DNA from 4 places in the Neobacillus sp. 19 genome. Region 1 is predicted to be linked to each of the others. Evidence: riboswitches for the same ligand, from Rfam matches in the RefSeq annotation. Region 1 holds a riboswitch; each other region holds the start of a gene.

Region 1 (4,422 bases):
TGTTTCAAGGACGCGCTGCCCTAGCAGTAAGGCCCCGCCTGCCACGAATAAACCGCCCCAAAATATGCCATCCCCGGTAGAGAGAATGTTCGCGCCGACAAGCGGGCCTACCGCATTGGCTACATTGTTCATACCGGCTGAAAATGCCTCAAACAGCCCCATAAAGACCACTAACAAAGACAGAAACGGAACAGCTTTCGGGGTCGCCATCCATTTTTTATTTTTCAAAAAATAGGAGGCAGCAACAGCGATGACAAATGCAACAAACGGTGTTAATAGCCAAAATAGCATGATCCAGACCAGCTTACCGACAAATACCGACTGGTATACTATCCCGGCACCGACAACGGAACCCACTGCCACCTCACTCGTTGAAAGCGGAATCCCAAAGATGTTAGCCAAAAACAAGGATAGCGCAGCCGATGCTAAGACAATGAGTGCAACCGGGACGGTAAAGGTGTGACTCGGGACAATCCCGCTGCCGATGGTTTTCACCACTTCACCGCCGCCAAGCCAGGCGCCAAGAAATACGGCGATGCTGCATAATAGCAAGGCCAGACGTTTTTTCACAACACCTGATCCGTAGGCGATTCCCATCGAGGCCGCCGCACCACTTGCACCAATATTTATCGCAAAAAAGAATCCAATTGTTATCGCAATGATTGTGAGCAAAAGAAATGCCTCCTTTATCCCACTAGTGGGGACATGTGACCGTTTGATTACTATTGCGGGGCCGCCTTAGCGAGTGTGCAGCCCACACTCCGTCTTGCCGCTTCCCGCCCAGCGGCCCGCACGCGAGTCGCCATCCGCCGCTGCCGGCTGGGTACATGGAAAACAGCCGATGCTCGGGTATTGATGGTCGTGCAGTGTGTTGTATGGGAGATCTTTATCCTTGATGTAGCCCCAAACATCATCCCAAGTCCAATGAATCAATGGACAGATTTTGATATTCTCGAATTTTTCATCCTTATTAAGGAATTGGGTATTCGCCCTTGTCGGTGATTGTTCCCTGCGCAATCCAGAAATCCATGCTTGTTTAGCGGTCAGGGTCTCCCTAAGAGGAATGACCTTGCGGATTTGGCAGCATTGGTTCGGATCCCGTTTCCATAATGCCGATCCGTGTTGTGCCGCTTGTTCATCCAGACTAAGTTTTGGCTGTTTGCGTTCAATCCGCAGATTGGAAAAACGAGCTTCAATTTTGTCGATGACCTCATACGTCTCGGGAAAATGTAACCCTGTATCTAGAAATACGATATGGGCATCTGGCTTGATCTGCTGGATTAGATCAATTAATACAATCGCTTCAGCCCCGAAACTTGATGCGTAAACAATCTCTTCGTCGGTATATGAACCATAAGCCCATTCCAAAACGGACCTCGCACCTTTTGTTTCGTCCTCTACCAGGAATTCTTCTGATATCTGTTTCCAATTTTGGTACGTTATTGCAGTTGTCATCCCTAATGGCCTCCTCTTTTAATAAATATGAAAGTATGAATCTTCAACTTTGAGAATTGGCCAGCTCCAGCGCCCTAGCGGCTAGTGTCCTTCCACTTTTCTTTCAACAAAAAAAGGCAGTCTTCCACTTCGTAAAAAAGTGAAGACCGCCTCTAGTTTGTCTAGTCAGCGTTTTTTATTTGGTTGAAGACGAACCTTTTCATTTTTCTCCAGTTGCACTATCTTGCCATCCTGGACCACAAGCGTGATGGATCCAAATTTTAATGTCTCCAGCATTTTTTCTAGATGTGCAATGAGTTCTGCCTTTTCTTCAGTGTTCAGTTAGATTCGCCTCCTTTTAGAAATTTCTCTCCTATCGAGAAAGGCGTCATATCCTAAAACACCTTATCTCTCAAAATGAACGTCATTTTGCTGGAGTTAGCACCTTGCATTGCAGGTTGCCGGGCTTCATCGGACCAGTCCCTTAGCCACTCTTGATAAGAATTTAGTATTTGATGGAATTAATCCTACCATACCAATAGGTTTTGTGTAAATAATAAAATGCAAAATTTAAAAAATTAATATTTGCACCCATTAAAAGCGGGACTTTGTATGTCAAAATTACCTCCCTCCGCATATATTTCTAGGAAAAATAGCACAGAAAAAAAGCAGCCTAGTGACTGCTCTTCTCCTAACATCTTCAATTTTAAGTAATGATGGTTCCTTTAAGTATGTTTATTTAAGTATGTTTATTTTTTTGACTCAATTTATTTAGAAAGGAATCTTAATTGGGATCGGCAGTGACCAATTGTTTGTCAAGGTCCTTATACTCTTCTTCTAAATCGCTTAAAGTCCATTCATAAAGGTGCTTGTTATTGATTTTATAAATGCCTAATTTAATGAGTTCATCAATTAGAAGATGTCTTTTTAGCTGAACTTCATTCTGCGGTGATTGATTCATCATGATAACCCCTCCACTCTTTAGACTTAAAGGCATTATAAAACAGGGTATACCCTATTATTTGTCGAAATATCATTTAATTACATTTATTTAATGGAATTGTTATCATTTTTTAATGAACGTTAAACAGACATACCTTTTTTCCTGAAAAAATTTATAAAAACATGAAGCCAATTTTCCTTAGTTGCATTTACTGTAATGTGAAGGAGATGATGACGATGACAGAATTAAATTTTCATCAAATTGCCCATGAGTTGTTAAAGAAAGAGGTAGAAATTGTTACGCTCCAAGGTACATTTACCGGCAGGCTGCTTGAAGTTGGCAGAGATGTTCTGGTTTTGGAAAGCAGAGGCAGAATGCGCCAAAGGCTTTTGGCTGTAAGAATTGATGTGATTGTGGCGATTTTCCGCGTAGAACAGATGCCAAGGGGTCCATTTGGATTTACTCCTGAGGAATTTGACCAGGAACATGATCAGCATGAAAGCAGCGATCATTAAGCAGAAAATGCAATGAATATCCTATGAATTTGATCTTTCAATAAAGAGCAGTCATTTTCTTGGCTGCTCTTTTTGTGTTTAAATCCTTCTATTTATGCCTGTCCACATGGTAAAATAATGGAATGAAATCGCGTCACGCGTTTAAAAACTTTTATAGACAGAAGGGTTTTACTTGATAAATTTATCGATGAAACGTGACAGTAAAGGGCTTCGCTTTACCATAACGGCATTGACCGCCCTTATTGGCGGGCTTATATTCTCAGTACTTCATACACCGATACCATGGCTGCTCGGGCCGATGACAGCCGTGTTAATTGGAGCCAGATTTAGCAAAATTCAATATTATTGGCCAGTTTCCATCCGCGATACTGGATTAATCATTGTTGGCTATTCAATTGGTTTGTCCTTTACGAAAGAGGCGCTGCAGCAAATTATTGAGAAGCTGCCATCTATGCTAATCATGACAGTGTTACTCGTTTGTTTTTGTGCCGGCATTGCCTTTGTGGTTTCGAAACTTACTGGAGTGGATTATCCAACAGTGCTTACCGGCAGTATCCCCGGCGGGCTTTCGCAAATGATTATATTTGCAGAAGAAATGAAAGGAATCGACATTACCACAGTGACCTTTTTGCAAGTGGCCCGATTGATGATGATTATTTTCTTCGTTCCGTTTCTCGTTTTCGGACCGTTGTTTAACCATTCACCTATTCAAAATGCTTCAAATCTGGCTGACAAGGCGGCGCAATACTATGCTCCACTTTTTCCAAATATCCTATTGTTTGCATTCATTTGTGTATTTTGCGCATTTCTTGCCAAAAAATTAAGATTACCAACTCCGTTTATGTTAGGTCCAATCGCTGGAACGGCGATCGCTGTTATTTTCGGGCTTTATGGTCCGGCCCTATCACAGCCTATCTTAGACGTTTCTCAATTCATGATTGGCGGTTACATCGGGTTATTATTGAAGCCGGAAAAACTGGAAAACAAGGCCAAAATCATTTCCCTTGCGCTACTGAGCGGTTTGTTCATGATCGCAGGTTCTGTCGGTTTAGGATTGATGCTTGTTCGTTTTTATCCCATGACACCCTCCACTAGTTTATTAAGCCTGGCGCCTGGCGGAATGGATCAGATGGCGATCCTTGCCCACGAAGTCCACGCCGATTTATCGATGGTGACTGGGTTCCAAATATTCCGGCTCTTCTTTATCTATTTTGCCGTCCCTCCATTGCTGCGGTTGTTTTTTAAGATTGGCAAAAACAAAACGAGGAAGGCAGCTTGAGACTGCCTTCCTCGTTTTGTGATTTAGATTTTGGGATGAAGTATTTCATCGATGATTCCGTATGATTTTGCTTCCTCCGCACTCATAAAGAAGTCCCGCTCGGTATCATTTGCTACCTTTTCCACCGGCTGTCCGGTCCGTTCGGAAATGATTTGATTAATGTGTTCTTTTAACTTTAAAATCCGCCGTGCGGAAATTTCAATCTCCGTTGCCTGCCCTCTTGCACCGCCCAATGGCTGATGAATCATAAT
Region 2 (4,422 bases), on a different contig from region 1:
TTATAAAAGTAAGTGACCGGAGTGGTGGAAATGATCGAAGCGGTAGAAGCATTTCTAGTAAAAGTAATAGAACAAGGGCATATTCTTCCCTTGATACAGCAGGCGGACGTACAAATCATTCTTCAATGGGAAGAACAACAAAGCATACAGCTGATCATAAAAAGCGGCGGCATCTGTTTCACTAAAAATCCTGACTTTCAACAAGGGAATTATGTGATTAGCGGTTCCCCCACCGCAATGACACAGCTGATTGAAGGGACGGGAAGGCTGCGCGTGCTTGAACAGCAGGGACAGCTAGAAATCATGGCACCATTAAGAACCATTCTTTTACTAGAATCAATCTTCTTTTTAACAAAAGCACAGTTGGCAAAAATAATTTAAACAAAGCTATTGACTCGGAATTAAACTTCATGTAAAGTATTATTTAAATATTCTATTAATAAAAACAATTCAATAAAGCATTCTTATCAAGAGTGGCGGAGGGACTGGCCCTTTGAAGCCCGGCAACCGGTTTGGACACGGTGCTAAATCCAGCAGAGCTAAGTAAGCTCTGGGAGATGAGAAGAGAGAGCCCCCTCTTCTTATGAAGTGGGGTTTTGTTATTTAACAATAAAAGGAGGAAGCAAGAATGGCAGAAAATCAAAAAAAGTATCGTTTTGAAACATTAAGTGTTCATGGAGGATTATCACCGGATCCGGTAACGGGTGCACGTGCGGTTCCAATCTATCAAAACAACGCCTATCAATTTAAAAATACTGAGCACGCAGCGAACCTATTCAGCTTAGCGGAGCCAGGTTACATATATACCCGGATTCACAATCCAACAACAACCGTTTTTGAAGAAAGGGTTGCATTGTTAGAAGGCGGCGTCGGCGCACTTGCCGTTGCCAGCGGAATGGCGGCGATTACGCTTGCGATTTTAAATATTGCTGAAGCAGGGGATGAAATTGTTTCTGCCGCAAACCTTTATGGAGGAACCTACAATTTATTTGCCGTTACTCTTCCTAAATACGGAATCAATGTAAAATTTGTTGATGGGGATGATCCTGAAAACTTCCGTGCAGCGATTACGGAAAAAACAAAGGCCGTTTTTGCCGAAACGATTGGTAATCCGAGCCTTCGTGTCCTCGATATTGAAAAAGTAGCGGAGGTTGCTCATGAAGCAGGCGTACCGTTAATTATTGATAATACCTTTGCGACGCCATATCTGTGCCGGCCAATTGAGTATGGTGCAGATATTGTCGTCCACTCAGCGACGAAATGGCTGTTAGGGAATGGAACGTCCACAGGCGGAATCATCGTTGACGGCGGTAAGTTTGATTGGAATTCATCGAAATTCCCAGGATTCACCACTCCGGATTCCAGCTATCATGATTTGGTCTATGCTGAAGCACTCGGTGCAATTGCGTACATCATTAAAGCTCGCGTGCAATTATTGCGTGACCTTGGACCTGCCTTAAGTCCACAAAATGCCTTCCAATTTACGCTTGGACTTGAAACCCTTCATGTTCGGATGAAGGAGCATGTGGCCAATACGAAAGAAGTGGTCGATTATTTGGAAAATCATCCAGCAGTTGACTGGGTTTCCTACCCAGGGCATGCATCACACCCTGACTATGAATTAGCGAAAAAATATTTACCAAAAGGTGCTGGTTCAATGGTCGTTTTCGGAATTAAGGGCGGTAAAGAATCAGGAGCTAAACTAATTGATTCCTTATCACTTTGGGCACATGTGGCCAATGTAGGCGATGCAAAAAGCTTGATCATTCACCCGGCAAGTACGACGCATCAGCAATTAGATGCGGAAGGACTAAAGGCTGCGGGTGTATCAGAGGATTTAATCCGTCTTTCGATTGGAATCGAAAATGTTGAGGACTTAATTGAGGATCTTGAATCTGCGATTGAAGCGGCAACAGGATTATCGTCATTGAAGACTAATGCCTAAATTTACCTAAATCCATTTTTCCGAATATGAAGAATTATTCGTTGACACCCCTATTTATCCATGATACGATAGCTTTCGTAATCTAATTACTGAAATATTAACGTGTTAATTGAATATAGAATGCTGTAAGCTCTTATCAAGAGAGGTGGAGGGATGTGCCCGATGAAGCCCGGCAACCGTCAATTATTGAAATGGTGCCAATTCACACAAAGCAATTGCTTTGGGAGATGGGAGAAAGGTTTAGTTCGTGATGCCTTTCTGCCTATGCAGAGAGGCTTTTTATTTTTTAAAATATTTTTTCCCAAACAGTCAAACCCTATATTTAACTAACTTGTAATCAGGATAAGAAGCAGGTGATTCAATGATTTCAATAAAAAATGTCCGTAAGATTTTTCCTTCCAAGCAAGGTGAATTGAAGGCAGTTGATGAAGTCAACCTTGAAATTCAAGAAGGAGAAATTTTCGGAGTGATTGGTTATAGCGGTGCCGGGAAGAGTACCCTCATCCGCATGTTAAACGGGCTGGAGCTTCCAACCGATGGGAGCGTGACAGTTGCCGGCAGAGTGATTTCAAAGATTAAGGGTGCTCAACTTAGACAAGCCCGTCAGGAAATCAGCATGATTTTCCAGCATTTTAACTTATTGTGGTCGAGAACAGTGAGCGAGAATATTGCTTTTCCACTTGAAATCGCCGGTGTCAAAGGCGATCAAAGAAAAAAACGAGTGGCTGAGCTGATCAAGCTGGTTGGCTTGGAAGGCCGAGAAAATGCCTATCCATCACAATTAAGCGGCGGGCAAAAGCAGCGGGTCGGGATTGCCAGAGCACTCGCCAATAATCCCAAAGTATTGCTTTGTGACGAGGCAACTTCGGCTCTCGATCCGCAAACAACCGATTCCATTTTGGAATTGTTAGTGGATATTAATAAGCGCCTTGGGTTAACCATTGTTTTGATTACCCATGAAATGCATGTTATTCGAAAAATCTGTCACCGGGTGGCGGTAATGGAAAGCGGCAGGGTTGTTGAGCTTGGATCAGTGCTTGATGTGTTTAAAAACCCGCAGCAGCCGATTACGAAACGATTTGTCCAGCAAGTGACGGAACCTGAAGAAACGAAAGAAACAATCGAACATCTAATCGAACGTTATCCGAGAGGACAAGTGGTTCAGCTCTCATTTGTCGGTGAAGCAGCAGAACAGCCATTAATCACAAATATCATTCGTGATTATGATGTGATCGTTAATATTTTACAAGGGAAAATTTCTCACACCCAAAACGGATCATACGGTACATTATTCATTCACTTAGATGGGCAAGCTCCCGAGATAGAGAAAGCCATCGATTATATTCACTCACAGCAAGTCGGCGTGGAGGTGATCAGTAATGGCTGATTTTATGGAAATGATAAAGTGGGAAAATTTATTAGAGGCCACGCGAGAAACACTTTATATGACTTCCATTTCAGTGTTTGCTACCTTTGTTTTAGGATTATTGCTAGGTCTGTTGTTGTTTTTAACAGATAAAGGCAATATTTGGGCAAACCGGACAGTGAATGTCATTATTGCCGGGTTTGTTAATATTTTCAGATCCATCCCGTTTATTATTTTAATTGTGTTATTGATTCCTTTTACTAAATTATTATTAGGGACTATGCTTGGTGCCAATGCGGCTTTGCCGGCCCTGATTATTGGAGCAGCTCCTTTTTATGCTCGAATGGTGGAAATTGCCTTAAGAGAAATCGATAAAGGTGTGATTGAAGCATCACAATCGATGGGAGCCACACATAGTCATATCATTTTTAAAGTATTAATACCGGAATCTTTACCGGCATTAATTTCTGGGATTACCGTCACGGCCATATCACTAGTAGGCTTTACAGCAATGGCTGGTGTTATTGGTGCCGGAGGACTTGGCCATTTTGCCTACCTTGAAGGTTTTCAGCGCAATAGGCCGTTAGTGACTTTAGTTGCAACCATCGCGATTTTAGTTCTAGTTTTTATTATCCAATTTGTTGGAGATTATTTTACAAATAAAACAGATAAACGATAACAGGAGGAGTTTACTAATGAAAAAATTACTAAGTGTTCTTTTCATTGCATTCGCAGTGTTTGCCCTGACTGCGTGCGGCGGGGAAAAAAATGATACCGCTAAAAAGGGTGACAGCAAGAAATTAGTGGTTGGTGCATCAGCAGTACCACATGCGGAAGTGTTAGAAGCGGCAAAACCTTTATTAAAAGAAAAAGGCATTGATCTAGAAATCAAAGTTTTCCAAGATTACATCCTGCCAAACGTAGCTTTAAGAGATAAAGAACTCGATGCAAACTATTTTCAAACACCAGGGTATTTAGACCTTCAAATGAAAGAAAACAAGGACTTTGATTTTGTTAGCGTTGGTGAAATCCATAAGGAACCAATTGGAATTTATTCTAAAAAATATAAAAGCTTAAAAGACCTTCCAAAAGGTGCGAAAATTATTATGAG
Region 3 (4,422 bases), on a different contig from region 1:
CTGATAGATTAGATGCTGTCTGCAGAACAAATCCATTGCAGGGAATTTATTTGAGTCCTTCCTGCAATAATCCTACTGCTGTCACAATGAATATGAATCGCAGAAAGGAAATAGCAGAGATCATCAATAAACATGGGCTTATCTTAATAGAGGATGATGTATACTCTTTCCTGGCACCAAATGGCTATTTCCCAATTTCCCATTTTGTGCGGGACAGGTTTGTTTATATCCTTAGTATTGCTAAATCACTCAGCTCTGGTATTCGGGTTGCATTTATTGCTTATGCCAATCAGTTTGTTGAAAAAATTACGTATGGAATTTTCAATCTCAACGTAAAAACATCTGCATTAAATGCAGAAATTATAACAGAGTTAATTAATACAGGGGATGCAGAACAAATCATTAAGAAAAAGAGGGAAATGTCACAAGAACGGAACCGGATTTATGAGAAATATTTTCAAATCGATCATTCAAGCGAAAATCCTATTAGTTTTTTTCGCTGGTTACCATTGCATAAGGAATGGCAGCTCAACCAGTTTGAGCATATTGCTTTAACTCGGGGTATCCTTGTATATCATTCACATCGTTTCTTGGTCAAAAAAGCTGAATCTCCCCAATTCGTTCGTATTTCACTAACATCGCCTAAGGACTCCGATGAATTGGAGAAAGGCCTTAGCATCCTAAAAGATTTCTGCTAGAGAGATTGTATTTTGAATTGGTTACAGGTAAGGTAATCTTAATGTGCAAGACTTCACAACAAGATTAGAGGGTGGAAATTTGTATAAATTAGTGGCAATCGATGTAGATGGTACGCTGTTTAATGATCGGAAAGAAATCACGAAGGAAGTAAATGAGGCAATTCAAGCCGCAAAAGGAAACGGTGTAAAGATCGTTATTACTACCGGGAGGCCAATAGTCGGGGCTCAGCCTATTATTGAGGAATTGAAATTAACGGATGAAGATGAATATGTGATTACCTTTAATGGTGCACTTGTGCAAAATACCCATACGAATGAAGTTGTTTCTGAAATTTCCTTATCATATCAAGATTTAAAGGTGCTGTATGGATTGAGTTTACAGCTTGATTCACCGATGCATTTTTTTGATTCGAAAAATGTCTATACACCGAATAAAGACATTAGCCCTTACACTGTTCATGAATCTCATCTCAATCAAATTCCTCTTCATTATCGGACGATTGAGGAAATACCCGAAGATTTTTTGCTCCCAAAGGTTATGTTTATTGATGAACCAGAACGTTTAGATAAAATCATTGATGCTATACCAAATTCCTTCAAGGAAAACTATACGATGGTCAAAAGCACCCCTTTCTTTTTAGAAATCCTTCACCCAAGCGTCAGTAAAGGGAATGCAGTTAAACAACTTGCAGAGAAACTAGGCATTAAACGGGAAGAAGTGATTTGCATCGGTGATGGTGAAAATGATTTAAGTATGGTGGAATATGCAGGCTGCGGCGTAGCAATGGGGAATGCAGTTCCAAGTGTAAAAGCGGCTGCTGAGTTTGAAACATTTTCTAATAATGAAAACGGAGTAGCATATGCCATCGAAAAATTGATATTAAACAAATAATAGAAACTCATATAAGGAGTAATCAATCTGTTAAAGAATAAGCCGAAAATAGACAAGATTTTATTCATCTTTATATATTTCCGGCTTATTTACATGATAGGAATTATAACCTATCTGTTTTTAGTTATTTACCCCAAACACTCTCAGCAATCGTAATCGCGTGTCTGATCTTGTTCCATTGATCCTCTTCGGTTAAATTGTTTCCTTCCTCCGTACTGGCGAATCCGCATTGAGGGCTTAAGGCTAAGTTTCCTAAAGGAATAGATTGACTTGCTTCTTTAATTCTTTCTTTAATCGTTTCTGGATCTTCCAGTTCCGGGAATTTAGATGTGATTAACCCTAGTACAACTGTTTGATCGGCTCGATTAAAGCTTTTTAATGGTTCAAAATCGCCTGAACGCCCGTCATCATATTCCAGGAAGAGTCCATCAACATGTAAATTAGCAAAGATGGCATCAGATATCTGATCGTATCCGCCGCTTGTGATATAGGTTGAACGGAAGTTTCCACGGCAAATATGCATCGTGATGATCATGTCTTCCGGTTTCTTCGAAATGGCTTCATTTAAACAGCGGACTCTTGTATCGATGATATCCGTAACATCCATGTTGAATTTTTCAACGACAGCTTTGATTCGTTCTTCCGAAACAAAATCAATCCACGACGTATCATCGAGTTGTAAATAACGGCACCCTGCATTATAGAATGCTTGAATCGCTTTTTGGTACGCTGCTACTGTATCATGATAGAACTGCTCGCTGTTCCCTTGGTAATATTCATCACCTTGAATTCTTGTAAATAACATATTAGGGCTTGGAATCGAGAACTTAGCCACTTGACTGCCATCGCCATAGCGGTCGACTGCTTGTTTTAAGAATTTGAAGTGTTCTAACATATAATGATCATTGAAGTCTACTTTACCTGTCACTTTAATGGCCTTATTTTTTGTTTTGGCCCCTTGGAAGTTACTAATATATTCCGTTTCAAACTCTTCGACGCCTTCTAAGCCTGCTAGGAAATCCAAGTGCCACCATGCACGTCTAAACTCGCCATCTGTAATCGATTTAAGGCCAACTTCAATTTGTTTTTGGACAAGTTTCTCAATTTCTTGATCCTCTATCGCCTTTAGGGCATCTTTATCGATTTCCCCATTTGCATAAGCCTTTCTTGCTTCTCTGATTGGTTCTGTTCTTAGAAAACTGCCGACATGATCGGCTTTAAATGGAGCTTTCACAGCTGTTTTTGTCATGAAGAATTCCTTCTTTCGTAAAAAATAAAAAACCTCTTCTCATAAAATAAGAAGAGGAAATATTACCGGCATCGGTTCTCTTCTTATCTTTAAGCAAATCGCTTCTGGAATTGGCACAGTACTCACATAAGTCTGCTGCCGAGGTATCCAAGGGCCAGTCCCTCCACCTCTCTTGATAAGAATATTCTAAAATATTTAACTATAAGTTACCTTACACCTGTTCTGCTATTCTGTCAAATAGAATCAAATAGGTGACTGTCATGTAAGGGTTTTATCCATTTTCAATCTTATTTAAATCCTCACCATTGTACATTTCTAATTGGTGCCGCAGATCCGATATGTAACGCATCATTGCCATTCTCACCACAGATGGATAGTATCGATTGTTAAGCTCCTGTTCACATTCCTCTAAATCCATTTTTTTCACCGAGATAATTTTAGTTAACTCTTCCGTGCTCATAGATCATCCCCCTCATTCTCTTAAGCTATATTTATAGCTATAGGATGGCCATTTTTTTCATAGCTTATACAAAATTCAAACTCCGAATTTTTTTCGAAAAACAATGGTATATTTTACTAGTGCCAAGTAAAATGTACATATAGACCATACATTTTAGAAGGAGGGAATTGTAAATTGATCATTGTGACCACGGAAAATATAGCAAATTATAAAATTACTGAAATTAAGGGTCCGGTATTCGGGCTAACGGTTAGAGCACGCGGAATTGGAAAGGATATCGTCGCTTCCCTGAAGGGTCTTGTGGGCGGAGAAATCAATCAATATACAGAAATGCTCGAGGATGCCCGAAAGCAAGCAATGGATCGGATGGTGCGGAATGCTCAGGCGATGGGGGCAAACGCCATTATCATGATGCGTTTTGACTCTGGTGAAATCGGTCAAAATATGAGTGAAATTGTTGCTTATGGCACGGCTGTTACGGCAGAAAAGGAATAGCCATGAAGTGGATTTTTGGCTATTTCGGTATCCAAATTGCTCTCCTCCTTATATTAATCATCGGCTCTTGGTTTATCTGGGACCGCCGCTTTAAAAAAAGACATGGGCAGCAAGTGCCAGAAGGCTTCATTCGTACAAATGAAGTGTCAATTGATCCGACAACAAAGAAAAGATTAGTTGTTTATTTTAACCCGGATACGGGAGAGCGATTTTATAAGGAAGAATAAGAGAAGCCGGAAGAAAGATCACTTCGTACATTCACATCTTTTGCTTAGAATCGGATAAGTGACTATGTGGCCAAGGGGGAAAAGAATGTTAACAGAGGTTCAATTAAATGAAATAAAAACACTTCAGGAGATTTGCGAGCAAGAAGGTGGATTTCACCTGAAGCTGAATTTCGATATGCTGAAAAATCGGGCGGAACATAGTAAGGAAGATTTGTTCCATTATGAAGACAGCAAACTCGTGGGCTTTCTTGGAAGCTATTATTTTGGAAGTAAAGTAGAGCTTTGTGGAATGGTGCATCCGGATTACCGAAGAAGAGGCATTTTTTCTAAACTGCTGGAAGTGGGACTTAAGGAAGTGAACAGCCAAAATTTCAGGACGATTTTGTTAAATGCCCCAACAG
Region 4 (4,422 bases), on a different contig from region 1:
TTCCCAACTCTTGGGATTTTATTAAATACCTCAAGTGATTGCGGTTCACGATAAATATTATAGCCACCGAATAGCTCATCGGCCCCTTCTCCCGATAGAACGACGGTTACATGTTTACGGGCTTCGCGGGCAACGAAATAAAGCGGCACGCAAGCAGGGTCGGCAAGCGGGTCATCCATATGCCACATGATTTTTGGAACCTCGTTCATGTATTCTTCTGGTGTGATGACATAGCTGATATTTTCCAATCCAAGTTTTTCAGCCGTTTCTTTAGCGACATCGATTTCACTAAAGCCATTATGCTCAAAGCCGACAGAGAACGTTTTAATTGCCGGGTGAAATTGTTTGGCAATAGACGCAATAATCGAAGAGTCAATTCCTCCAGAAAGGAACGATCCAACCGGAACATCGCTGCGCATATGCTTTTCAACTGAATCAAATAGAATCTCACGAATTTCTTTAATATAATCATCCTCAGATTTCAGTACCGGCTTAAATTGTGCCTTCCAATACCTGTTGATTTCCATAGAGGAGCCAATTTTTTTTGTAAAATAATGACCAGGCTCTAGCTTTTGAATTCCCTCTGACAATGTATATGGCTCAGGAACGAATTGATAGGTCAAATAATGCTGCAACGAATCATAATTGAGCACATCATTTTCTAACGCAAGCAGAATACTTTTTTTCTCAGATGCAAAGAATGTTCTTTCTTCATCTTCCAAAAAGAAGAATGGTTTGATACCAAAGGGATCACGTGCCCCGTAAAGCGTCTGTTCTTGTTTATCCCAAATGACAAAAGCAAACATCCCACGCAGTTTTTCTACCGCTTTTTCCTTTAAATGGCTATAAAGAGCGATGATGACTTCTGTATCGGAGCTCGTAGCAAAAGATAAGCCCTCTTTAAGAAGTTCTTCACGAAGCTCTACATAGTTATAAATCTCACCATTAAAAATAATCCAATAGCGCTCATTCTCGTACGTAAGCGGCTGGTGTCCGCTTTCAATATCAATAATACTCAAGCGGCGGAACCCAAATTGGATGTGGTCATCATAATAAAAACCGTCATCATCCGGCCCGCGATGCGTAATGATATCATTCATATTTTTAAATTGTTGTTTTTGTTCTTCAGTATAGTTTTGTGTTTTGTCGTGTACACAACCGATAAAACCACACATTATGTACCTCACCTACTCCATTTAAAAATAAAACCTCTCTAATACTACCACTTTTTTTTAAAAAAAGGCACTGTGAACATTAGGAAATTTAGTCTATCTTCATTTTTCACTTCTTTTGTCCTACCTAAACATTTTATTCTATACGTCAGGATTACTATACAGAATATAGACGAAAAATAAAAATGGGAGTTACATATAAAATGCAACTCCCACCTCTATTTTTTCATGCTCAAGCATCTAGGATACTTTGCTTTTCTAATTAGATATTTGCTTGGCTGCGTAAAGCATCTGCTTTATCCGTGCGCTCCCAAGAAAGGTCAACATCTGTACGTCCAAAGTGGCCGTATGCGGCTGTTTGCTTGTAGATTGGGCGGCGAAGGTCGAGCATCTTAATGATTCCTGCTGGGCGAAGGTCAAAGTTGTTGCTTACAAGATCAACTAATATTTCTTCGCTTACTTTACCTGTACCAAATGTGTCGACAGAAATAGAAACAGGTCTTGCTACACCGATTGCATATGCAAGCTGTACTTCACATTTTTCAGCAAGTCCTGCCGCCACGATATTTTTGGCTACATAACGAGCTGCATAGGCCGCTGAACGGTCCACTTTAGTAGGATCCTTACCGGAGAAAGCACCGCCGCCATGACGAGCATAGCCGCCGTACGTATCAACGATGATTTTACGTCCAGTTAAACCGGCATCCCCTTGTGGTCCGCCAATTACAAAACGGCCTGTTGGATTTATGAAGTATTTTGTATTTTCATCAATTAGTTCTTGTGGAACAACTGGATTGATCACATATTCCTTCAGATTACGTTGAATTTGTTCTAACGTTACCTCTGGATTATGCTGAGTTGATATAACAATCGTATCAATGCGAACAGGCTTGTCATTTTCATCATACTCAACAGTTACTTGCGTTTTTCCATCTGGACGAAGGTATTCAAGAACTTTATCTTTACGTACTTCTGTTAATTTGCGAGCAAGCTTGTGTGCAAGTGATATTGGAAGAGGCATTAGTTCTTTTGTTTCATTACAAGCAAAACCAAACATTAACCCTTGGTCTCCTGCTCCAATTGCTTCGATTTCTTCATCGGACATTTGACCTTCACGTGCTTCAAGTGCCTGATCGACACCCATCGCAATATCAGGGCTCTGTTCACCAATCGATGTTAAAACAGCACAAGTTTCAGAATCAAAACCATATTTAGCACGATCATAACCAATACCTTTAACCGTTTCACGAACAATCTTTGGAATATCCACGTAAGTAGAAGTAGTAATTTCACCTGCAACTAGAACCAATCCGGTTGTTACTGATGTTTCAGCGGCAACACGGGCATTGGCATCCTTTGCTAAAATAGCATCTAAAATGGAATCAGAAATTTGGTCACAAATCTTATCAGGATGACCTTCAGTTACTGATTCAGAAGTGAACAATCGACGTTTTGTTGACATCTGAATTCCTCCTTAGTATTGAAATAAAGTGAGGTTAGCTGTGTGGGATAAAAGCATATCTTGCCGTTTAACCTCGGGTTGATACGGAACTCATTCCCTTAGTAGTATGAAATAAACATGGGGTTTTTATTATAAAACAACAGATTGGACGCAGCCCCATAGAAATTCTAACGATGGAATAAAAAGCAGCGATAATGGAGCACGTAAAAAATCTGCAAATAAAAAACCTTTCCATCGTGAGGAAAGGTTGATAGCAAAAGTTTTGCGTGCCTTTCACTCTTATCGTTCAAGGTCAAGCCTTGCTTCAGGTTTAGCACCTTTGCCCGAAAATTAGACTGATAAGAGAATTCTTTGATCACATCTATATTCGTTTGCAGGTTGCTGGGTTTCATTGGGCCTGTCCCTCCACCAGCTCGGGATAAGAGAGTATCCGTTCAAGGGTAAATCATAACCTACTCTGTCAAACGATGTCAATGGGTTTATTGAAAACTTTTCTGCTATTTTCTTTTCTTCCTATATATTGTGTTCATGACTTTTTTATGATTCTATGAATAAAGTATTTTATGCGGATTTTTTATTAAATAGCATAGATTATTGGAGTTAATGTGTTATACTATTTACCATAATCATTCTAAAAATAAGGATAAAGGAAGGTTTCAGTGAATGAATTCTGTTCATATTCCAAATGAATTAAAACAATTGTTACAAGAAAGTCATGCCCAAATTCAATTGTCCGTTCCTCAATTAGTTGAAAAAATCCTTACTCGTAATGAAGGGACTTTAACCTCAACTGGAGCTGTTCGAGTCTCTACAGGCAAATACACTGGGCGGTCACCGAAGGATAAATTTATTGTTTTGGAAGAGTCTTCGAAGGATAAAATCGAATGGGGACCAACAAATCAGCCTATTTCTGAAAAGGTATTCACAAACCTGTATCAGAAGGTACTTGAGTACTTAAAACAGCAAGATGAAATTTTTGTATTTAAAGGCTTTGCCGGTGCGGATAAAAGATCCCGCTTACCTATTCAAGTTATAAATGAATATGCATGGCATAATTTATTCGCGCATCAGTTATTCATTCGTCCCTCTGAAGATGAATTATTGGAACATGATGCCGGTTTCACAGTTATTTCTGCACCAAATTTTAAAGCGAATCCAGTTGTTGATGGTACAAACTCAGAAACCTTTATTATTATATCCTTTGAACAAAGAGTTGTCTTAATTGGGGGCACAGAATATGCCGGGGAAATGAAAAAGTCTATTTTTTCGGTCATGAATTATTTGCTGCCTGAAAATAATATTTTTTCAATGCATTGTTCGGCAAATGTTGGTCAGGAAGGGGATGTAGCCTTATTCTTCGGTTTATCCGGAACAGGAAAAACCACCTTATCGGCTGACCCTAATCGCAAACTGATTGGCGATGATGAGCATGGCTGGTCTTCCAACGGTGTCTTTAATGTGGAGGGCGGCTGCTATGCCAAATGTATAAATCTTTCGCGGGAAAAAGAGCCGCAAATATTTGACGCCATTCGATTTGGTACAGTTCTTGAAAACGTTGTCATGAATCAAGAATCAAGAATCCCTGATTATGATGATGGAACATTAACCGAAAATACACGGGCAGCCTACCCAATCCAAGCCATCGATAATATTGTTCAGCCTAGCATTGCCGGTCATCCAAATACAATCGTCTTTTTAACAGCAGATGCATTCGGGGTATTGCCGCCAATTGCAAAATTAACAAAAGAACAAGCAATGTATCATTTCTTAAGCGGATATACGTCAAAG

What was found. Region 1 has a riboswitch for S-adenosylmethionine ahead of ACO1D1_RS12670 (YezD family protein). Riboswitches for the same ligand answer to the same signal wherever they lie in the genome.
Region 2: linked by a shared signal. The riboswitch ahead of ACO1D1_RS10250 (methionine ABC transporter ATP-binding protein) and the one ahead of ACO1D1_RS12670 (YezD family protein) in region 1 are both predicted to bind S-adenosylmethionine.
Region 3: linked by a shared signal. The riboswitch ahead of ACO1D1_RS07365 (5-methyltetrahydropteroyltriglutamate--homocysteine S-methyltransferase) and the one ahead of ACO1D1_RS12670 (YezD family protein) in region 1 are both predicted to bind S-adenosylmethionine.
Region 4: linked by a shared signal. The riboswitch ahead of metK (methionine adenosyltransferase) and the one ahead of ACO1D1_RS12670 (YezD family protein) in region 1 are both predicted to bind S-adenosylmethionine.

Annotation. Positions count from the first base shown of each region.
Region 1 is NZ_JBMPZU010000036.1:17,654-22,075, forward strand. Features, by position in the region: gene ACO1D1_RS12660 (inorganic phosphate transporter) at 1-672, opposite strand, end outside; gene ACO1D1_RS12665 (phosphoadenylyl-sulfate reductase) at 739-1,455, opposite strand; gene ACO1D1_RS12670 (YezD family protein) at 1,621-1,749, opposite strand; SAM riboswitch class I at 1,837-1,938, opposite strand; gene ACO1D1_RS12675 (Fur-regulated basic protein FbpA) at 2,219-2,398, opposite strand; gene ACO1D1_RS12680 (hypothetical protein) at 2,614-2,892, shown strand; gene ACO1D1_RS12685 (AbrB family transcriptional regulator) at 3,065-4,171, shown strand; gene clpP (ATP-dependent Clp endopeptidase proteolytic subunit ClpP) at 4,195-4,422, opposite strand, start outside.
Region 2 is NZ_JBMPZU010000031.1:266,278-270,699, forward strand. Features, by position in the region: gene ACO1D1_RS10240 (hypothetical protein) at 31-381, shown strand; SAM riboswitch class I at 462-564, shown strand; gene ACO1D1_RS10245 (O-acetylhomoserine aminocarboxypropyltransferase/cysteine synthase family protein) at 629-1,945, shown strand; SAM riboswitch class I at 2,076-2,179, shown strand; gene ACO1D1_RS10250 (methionine ABC transporter ATP-binding protein) at 2,307-3,332, shown strand; gene ACO1D1_RS10255 (methionine ABC transporter permease) at 3,325-3,990, shown strand; gene ACO1D1_RS10260 (MetQ/NlpA family ABC transporter substrate-binding protein) at 4,007-4,422, shown strand, end outside.
Region 3 is NZ_JBMPZU010000029.1:155,705-160,126, reverse strand. Features, by position in the region: gene ACO1D1_RS07375 (PLP-dependent aminotransferase family protein) at 1-698, shown strand, start outside; gene yidA (sugar-phosphatase) at 778-1,590, shown strand; gene ACO1D1_RS07365 (5-methyltetrahydropteroyltriglutamate--homocysteine S-methyltransferase) at 1,715-2,839, opposite strand; SAM riboswitch class I at 2,920-3,021, opposite strand; gene ACO1D1_RS07360 (hypothetical protein) at 3,111-3,299, opposite strand; gene ACO1D1_RS07355 (YbjQ family protein) at 3,474-3,794, shown strand; gene ACO1D1_RS07350 (hypothetical protein) at 3,797-4,021, shown strand; gene ACO1D1_RS07345 (GNAT family N-acetyltransferase) at 4,107-4,422, shown strand, end outside.
Region 4 is NZ_JBMPZU010000050.1:80,008-84,429, forward strand. Features, by position in the region: gene asnB (asparagine synthase (glutamine-hydrolyzing)) at 1-1,175, opposite strand, end outside; gene metK (methionine adenosyltransferase) at 1,435-2,634, opposite strand; SAM riboswitch class I at 2,911-3,059, opposite strand; partial or broken gene pckA (phosphoenolpyruvate carboxykinase (ATP)) at 3,298-4,422, shown strand, end outside.